2 regions of the Cysteiniphilum sp. QT6929 genome follow, and region 1 is predicted to be linked to the other one. Evidence: riboswitches for the same ligand, from Rfam matches in the RefSeq annotation. Region 1 holds a riboswitch; the other holds the start of a gene.
The links. A riboswitch is a leader RNA that binds a small molecule or an ion and turns the genes downstream of it on or off. The one in region 1 is predicted to bind cobalamin.

Region 1 (3,612 bases):
TGAATAATACCCTCTACTGAAATGCCTACTTCTGCCAGTAATGCATTTTTATCACCATGATCCTGATAATGATCAGGTAATCCGATGTTACGCACTTTGATTTTACTTAATAGGTCATTAGCAATTAGATATTCACTCACCGCAGATCCAGCGCCACCCATAATCACATTTTCTTCTAATGTAAGAAGAACCTCATGCGAATTGGCCAGCTCTTTAATTATGTGCGTATCTAATGGCTTAACAAAGCGCATGTCTATCACGGTAGCATTAAGTTGTTCAGCTGCTTTAATGGCTATTGGCAGTAACGTACCAAAGTTTAAAATTGCCACTTTTTGACCTTGGCGCACGCATTTTGATTGTCCCATTTTTAAATCAAAACTTTCTGTAATCTCGGCTCCTGTGCCCGTACCACGCGGGTAGCGCACCATCGCAGGACCTTGGTGTTTAAAACCTAAGCTTAACATGTGATAACATTCGTTTTCATCACTTGGCGTCATGACAACGGTATTGGGGATACAACGCATAAAGCTTAAATCAAAAATTCCCGCATGTGTCGCGCCATCAGCTCCTACAATGCCAGCGCGATCCACAGCATAGAGAATATCTAGATTCTGTAAACTGACATCATGAATCACTTGATCATAAGCGCGTTGTAAAAAGGTTGAATAAATCGCAACAACAGGTTTATAACCCTCACAAGCAAGACCCGCGGCAAATGTCACCGCATGTTGCTCAGCAATCGCAACATCATAGTAGCGTTTAGGATACTCTTTTGAAAAGCGAATCAAATCTGATCCTTCACGCATTGCAGGCGTGATACCAACAAGCTTGTCATCTTTTGCAGCCATATCACATAGCCACTGCCCAAAGATATTTGAATAGCTTAATTTGGCTTGTGATACACCTTTAGTCGCTAAATTTGAATTAAACTGTGGATTAACATGATGAAACTTAATTGGATCTTCCTCTGCTTTTTCATAGCCTTTACCCTTTTTGGTTAAGATATGCAAAAGCTTAGGACCGTCATGATATTTAATCGTTTTTAATGCCTCAACCAAAGCCTCAATGTCATGACCATCAATCGGACCCACATAGTAAAAATTAAGTGCCTCAAATAAATTAGCCGGCACAAACATCCCCTTAGCTTGAGTTTCCAAGCGTTTTGCCAACTCAAAGGCGCCAGGGAGTTTTTTAAGAAACTTTTTACCGGTTTCACGAATATTGTTATAGGTTGAACCCGATAGAATTTTAGTCAAATGACTGGTAAGCGCGCCAACATTCTCAGAGATAGACATCTCATTATCATTTAGCACGACTAAAACATCTGAGTGCATACCACCAGCATGATTTAATGCTTCAAACGCCATACCTGCGGTTAAGGCGCCATCACCAATAATGGCAACGGATTTAGCATTTGATCCTTTGAGTTTATCTGCTTCTGCCATACCTAAAGCGGCACCTATTGATGTACTGGAATGCCCTACACCAAAGCTGTCATAAACACTTTCACTACGCTTAGGAAAGCCTGAGATACCACCTGGCTTTTTGATAGTAATCAACTCGTCAGCACGCCCTGTTAGGATCTTGTGCACATAGGTTTGATGTCCTACATCCCACACCAAATGATCATTTGGTGTGTCATAGACATAATGTAAAGCAATGGTTAGCTCCAAAGCCCCTAAACTACTGGCAAAATGCCCGCCTGAGACATCTAACGTCTCGACAAGAAAGGTGCGTATTTCAGTCGCTAAATGTGTTAATTGAGAAACGGCAAGTTTGCGCAAATCACAAGGAGAATTAATCTTTGATAACAAGGGGTAATTTGCACGATTTGTTTTTGACATAACAACAAGCAATTTGTCTATTTTAGTTCTGTGGCATAGTATCCTTTACTATGCTGGCTTTCTCAAGTAAAACCCTTAATATTCTTTGCTTTTAATGTTATTAACTCGATAGTCAATTGTGCCTTAAGCGAAGTTTAAAAGATTACTTAGCAGCAAATGAAAGCTTCGGCTAACGCTTCAGGCAATGTTTCTATCCCCCTCACCCGCGCAGCATATGCTGCACGACCTCTCCCACAAGGGGCGAGGTAATAAATTCGCAAGGTGTATTTAAGCTTATTACAACTAAGCTCCAAAAACTACCCGCCGTTCCTTGAGCGAAGGCGAAGGAAATGTAAAAACAGGTAAAGATGAAAATTGGCTAACGCTTAAGTCAACGTTTACGCTTGCTATTTGCTCTAAAGCGCTCTAATATCAGCGCCTGTTAGGTGCTCATCGTTCTTTATACATGAGTTAAAAGGGAAATTGGTGTAAATCCAATACTGTACCCGCAACGGTAAACCACGCTTTGTAAAGATAACTTAAAAAGCGTTTGCAATCATTCACTGGGCAACTGGGAAGAAGCATTTGGGATAAGTCCGGAAACCTGCCTAATAACACAACGTTTACGGGGATATAAACAACAAAGAGGGCTTCATGCAACCATACCGTTTTCGCACCTTAAGTGCCATCATACTATTGTCCATCGTTGGGCAAATAAGCTTTGCTGATCAGCAGAATAACGACAGTGATAATAATGTCAAAAATGTAAAAAATGTCAAAGCCACTAGCGATGATAAACATTCGTCAGCAACTGAATACACCTTACCAACGATTGTTATAAATTATGCGAATCATTTAAATAATGATCAAAACAAAACACGAAATAATAGCAATACCTCTAGCGCACCTATTAACATATCCTTAATGCCTAATTATGCCAATCAAAGCATTGACCGCACCATTGAGCAAAATGCTTGGGTTAACAGCAATAATAGTAGCGCAGCAAACCCCAGTTTTTATTTAAAGGGGCAACGTGCAAGTGTTTTATTAAATGGTATTCCACTGAATCAATTCAACTCGCAAGCTCAGAATATTTCTTTGATCCCACAAGATAGCATTGAAAGTATCGCTATTGATCCCACAGCCAGTAGCGTACTCTATGGCGGCATGGGCTTGGGCGGCACGATTAATATTGAACAGAAATTTATAGCTCAAGATAAATATATGATTGGTTTATCTGGTGGCTATCCATTTGGTGCTGGCGTTAATGTCTTTATTAATCAGCTATTAGATAATGAAAAAACGTGGAGTTTACAACTTGCTAATAATAGTCAAAGCATTGATGGCTATCGCGATTATTCACGTAACAATAGCAATAATGCCTATATTGCTTTAATGCACCAAACCAATACCCAAAAGTTGTCACTGAACTTCAGTGACAGTTATCAATACTTGCATTTCCCAGGAGCACTAAATCAACAGCAAAGCGATGATAATCCATGGCAAGCAACAAGTAATGGAAAAGAAAAATATATTAATCACACCGTTAATACACAGCTTAATTTTGAACAAACACTTGATAAACAGTGGCAATTTAACCTTAAATCGCAATATCAACAGCAATGGGCTAATGCCATTTTTGCCGACTCAAACTACTCCTCTAAACAAGGTAGTAGTTTATTTTATTTACGTCCAAGCATTGTATTTGACAATGATTTTGTAAAAAACACGTTTGGTACTGAGTTTAATTATCAAACCTTCAGACAAAGCGCTACCACAAATAATGCGA
Region 2 (3,612 bases), 640 kb from region 1:
TCGTTTGAAAGGTCGAGTAATGGTAACTTTGTGTCATATTTTACATGCCCCTGATTCGCATTCGTCGATATCTGCTATTTCTATCGTATGATTAGTTGGCTCTTTGCTTTCTTTGGCGTGATCGCGTGTATTGTGATAGTAAAGCGTTTTTAAGCCATATTTGTAAGCGATCAATAGATCGGACATCAAGGTTTGCATTGGCACTTTGTGATCATTAAATTTAAGCGGATCATAGTTGGTGTTGGCTGAAATTGATTGATCGATAAATTTCTGAATAATCGCACAAAGTTGCAAATAACCGGTATTATTAGGCATTTGCCATAACAGCTCATAGTGGGACTTTAAGCGCTGAATTTCAGGGACGACCTGTTTTAATACGCCATCTTTACTTTGTTTGATCGAGACCAAACCACGCGGTGGCTCGATTCCATTGGTGGCATTGGATATTTGCGATGAGGTTTCTGATGGCATAATCGCACTTAGGGTGGAATTGCGTAAGCCATGTTGTTGAATGTCTTGGCGCAAGGCTTCCCAGTCATATTGCAGTGGAAAATCAGCAAACTCATCAATACTTTTCTTATAGTGATCAATGGGCAGTAATCCTTGGGCATAGCTTGTGTCGTTGAAATATGCGCAAGAACCTTTTTCTTGAGCTAACTGATTCGATGCTTTAAGTAGATAATATTGAATAGCCTCAAAAGTTTGATGTGTTAGCTTATTGGCACTGCCATCACTGTATTTAACATGATTTTTAGCTAAGTAATAAGCAAAGTTAATAACACCAACCCCTAAGCTGCGGCGCGCTTTTGCGGGAATTTCAGCTGACGCTAACGGATAGTTTTGATAATCCAATAGATGATCTAAAGCCGTGACAATTAACGTGGCTAAAGACGCGAGCTCATCAAGAGAATCAATCGCACCTAAGTTAAATGCGGATAAAGTACATAGTGCAATCTCACCATTTTCATCAAAAATATGCTCAAGTGGTTTAGTGGGTAAGGTGATCTCCATACATAGATTAGATTGTTTAATCGGAGCAAGTTGTGCATTAAATGCTGAGTGCGTATTACAATGATCAACGTTTTGAATGTAAATACGCCCAGTTTGTGCGCGCTCCTGCATTAATAGGGCAAAAAGCTCACTGGCTTTGAGTGTTTTTTTGCGGATATCAGGCGTGTTTTCTGCAGCAATATAAAGCCTCTCAAACTCACTTTGATCAGCAAAAAAAGCATCATATAACCCGGGTACATCACTGGGGCTAAACAATGTAATATCTTTTTGTTCGATTAGGCGCTGATACATTAAGCGATTGATTTGCACACCATAATCTAAGTGGCGGATGCGGTTATCCTCGACCCCACGGTTATTTTTAAGCACCAAGAGAGACTCAACCTCTAAATGCCACAGTGGATAAAACAAGGTAGCCGCACCACCACGCACACCCCCTTGTGAACATGATTTTACTGCCGTTTGGAAATATTTATAAAATGGAATGCAGCCAGTGTGTAGTGCTTCGCCCTGACGGATCTCACTACCCAGTGCACGAATTTTGCCGGCATTAATACCAATACCCGCGCGCTGGGAGACGTACTTGACAATTGCCGATGCGGAAGCATTGATTGAGTCTAAACTATCATCAGTATCAATAAGTACACATGAACTAAATTGTCGTGTCGGCGTGCGCACCCCTGCCATAATTGGTGTTGGTAGAGACAGCTTAAATTGACTAATCGCATCATAAAAATCAAGCACGTATTGCATACGTGTTGCTTTGTCATGCTTTGAAAACAAACAAGCGCTCACTAACATATAAAGCATTTGTGGGGTTTCGTAGATCTTGCCGGTAACGCGATTTTGCACGAGATATTTGCCTTGCATTTGATTCACCGCAGCATAGGTGAAGTTCATATCACGCCAATGATCAATATGTGTATTCATTTGCTCGAACTCAGCACGAGAGTAGTCATCAAGTAAATGCGCATCATATTTTTTTGCTTTGACCAGTGCTTCAACGTGATCATGTAAATGCGGAGGCTCAAATTCGCCATAAGCTAATTTACGCAAGTGAAAGATCGCTAAGCGCGCTGCCATATATTGATAATCAGGCGTTTCTTCAGAGATTAAATCGGCAGCCGTTTTGATAATAATCGCCTGAATATCCGCTGTTTTCATGCCTTCATACAGTTGAATATGTGATTGCAACTCAACTTGAGAAACAGAGACATTTTCTAAACCTTCAGCAGCCCAAGTGATGACGCGATGGATTTTATCCAGATTAACAGGCTCTAAACGTCCTGAGCGTTTGGTGACATTTACATTCATTTTTTATCCTCTATCCGCGATTAATTTAAACTAAGCAATCGGGAATAAGGACATAAGTTAGCAGGCAGTGTTTTGATATTGACTCATCAGTCAATGCCAAATATCTATGCCATATGTGTGCTTTGTTCCACGAAAGCTTTTTAACATAAAATCAATTTAACCAATGGCAGATATTCGGGCTTATGGACGCGTTTAAACACCTACTGGATACTGCTTCCCAATTGTTTTAATCAGTGCGTTTCAATGACTCTTAAAAGTAAGAATCAATGTGTATCGTTCGTTTCCAATTACCGCTGCGGGCCAGCTCTGGAGTTACACCAGATTCCCTCTTGCGTTGCGCAAATTTGCGCAAACCATTAGCGATGTTTAAGATAAGATTCTATAGCTTTTATAAAGAAAAAGCTAAAGATTATTTGTTTCTTAGTTTGCTTATAAAAAGTGAGTGATATTTTAGTTTATCTTTTGAAGGATCACATCCCTGTGAGTGTTAAAATTAAGGCTCTATTTGTGTTTCAGGGAGTTAAATAAAGTGTTGTGCAATAGTGATAAATCCTGTAGTTTTATGACGTTTTTATGTGATTAGATATGGCAATGATTAATATTCAACACTTAATAGATGAGCAGCAGTGCTATGAAACAGTGCGTAAATTGCGCTGGTCAAATGGAGTAACTTGTCCGCATTGTATGGCGTCGGCAGACAAAATCATCAAGCGAGGAGCCTCAAGTAAAGCAGAGTTTTGCCAACGTTACCATTGCAAACAATGCGATAAAGATTTTGACGACTTAACACATACGATTTTCACCAATCGGCACCAACCTTTGAAGACATGGATTCTATGCCTTTATTTCATGGGGCTAAACCTCTCAAATGCGCAGATTGCAAAGGAGTTGGAGCTGAATGAGACTGACGTGTACACCATGACTATGCAATTACGCGAAGGTGTCGAGCAAAGACGAGAACCTACCGTATTATCAGGTGAGGTCGAGTGCGATGAAGTGTATGTGGTTGCAGGGCATAAGGGTAATCCAACAGCGGTTAAAAAAAAGGGCGTAAGGCAAGGCGTAATCGATTGAAAGGAGCTCGAGGACGAGGCACTTTGGAAAAAGAAAAGCCGCCAGTATTTGGTATGATTCAACGTGGAGGAGATGTTGTGGTGCAAATGCTACCTGATGTTAAACAGAAGACGATAAAACCCTATATTGAATCTTGCATACAGCCAGGCAGTACCGTCTATACGGATGAGTATGTCATTTACGCCAATTTGACGCAATTAGGCTATAAGCATAAAA

Region 2: linked by a shared signal. The riboswitch ahead of nrdA (class 1a ribonucleoside-diphosphate reductase subunit alpha) and the one ahead of NYP54_RS01835 (TonB-dependent receptor) in region 1 are both predicted to bind cobalamin.

What each region holds. Positions count from the first base shown of each region.
Region 1 is NZ_CP103983.1:405,605-409,216, forward strand. It holds gene dxs (1-deoxy-D-xylulose-5-phosphate synthase) at 1-1,844, opposite strand, end outside; cobalamin riboswitch at 2,251-2,450, shown strand; gene NYP54_RS01835 (TonB-dependent receptor) at 2,478-3,612, shown strand, end outside.
Region 2 is NZ_CP103983.1:1,046,596-1,050,207, reverse strand. It holds gene nrdB (class Ia ribonucleoside-diphosphate reductase subunit beta) at 1-37, opposite strand, end outside; gene nrdA (class 1a ribonucleoside-diphosphate reductase subunit alpha) at 34-2,322, opposite strand; cobalamin riboswitch at 2,470-2,695, opposite strand; gene NYP54_RS04420 (transposase) at 2,908-3,396, shown strand; gene NYP54_RS04415 (IS1595 family transposase) at 3,393-3,612, shown strand, end outside.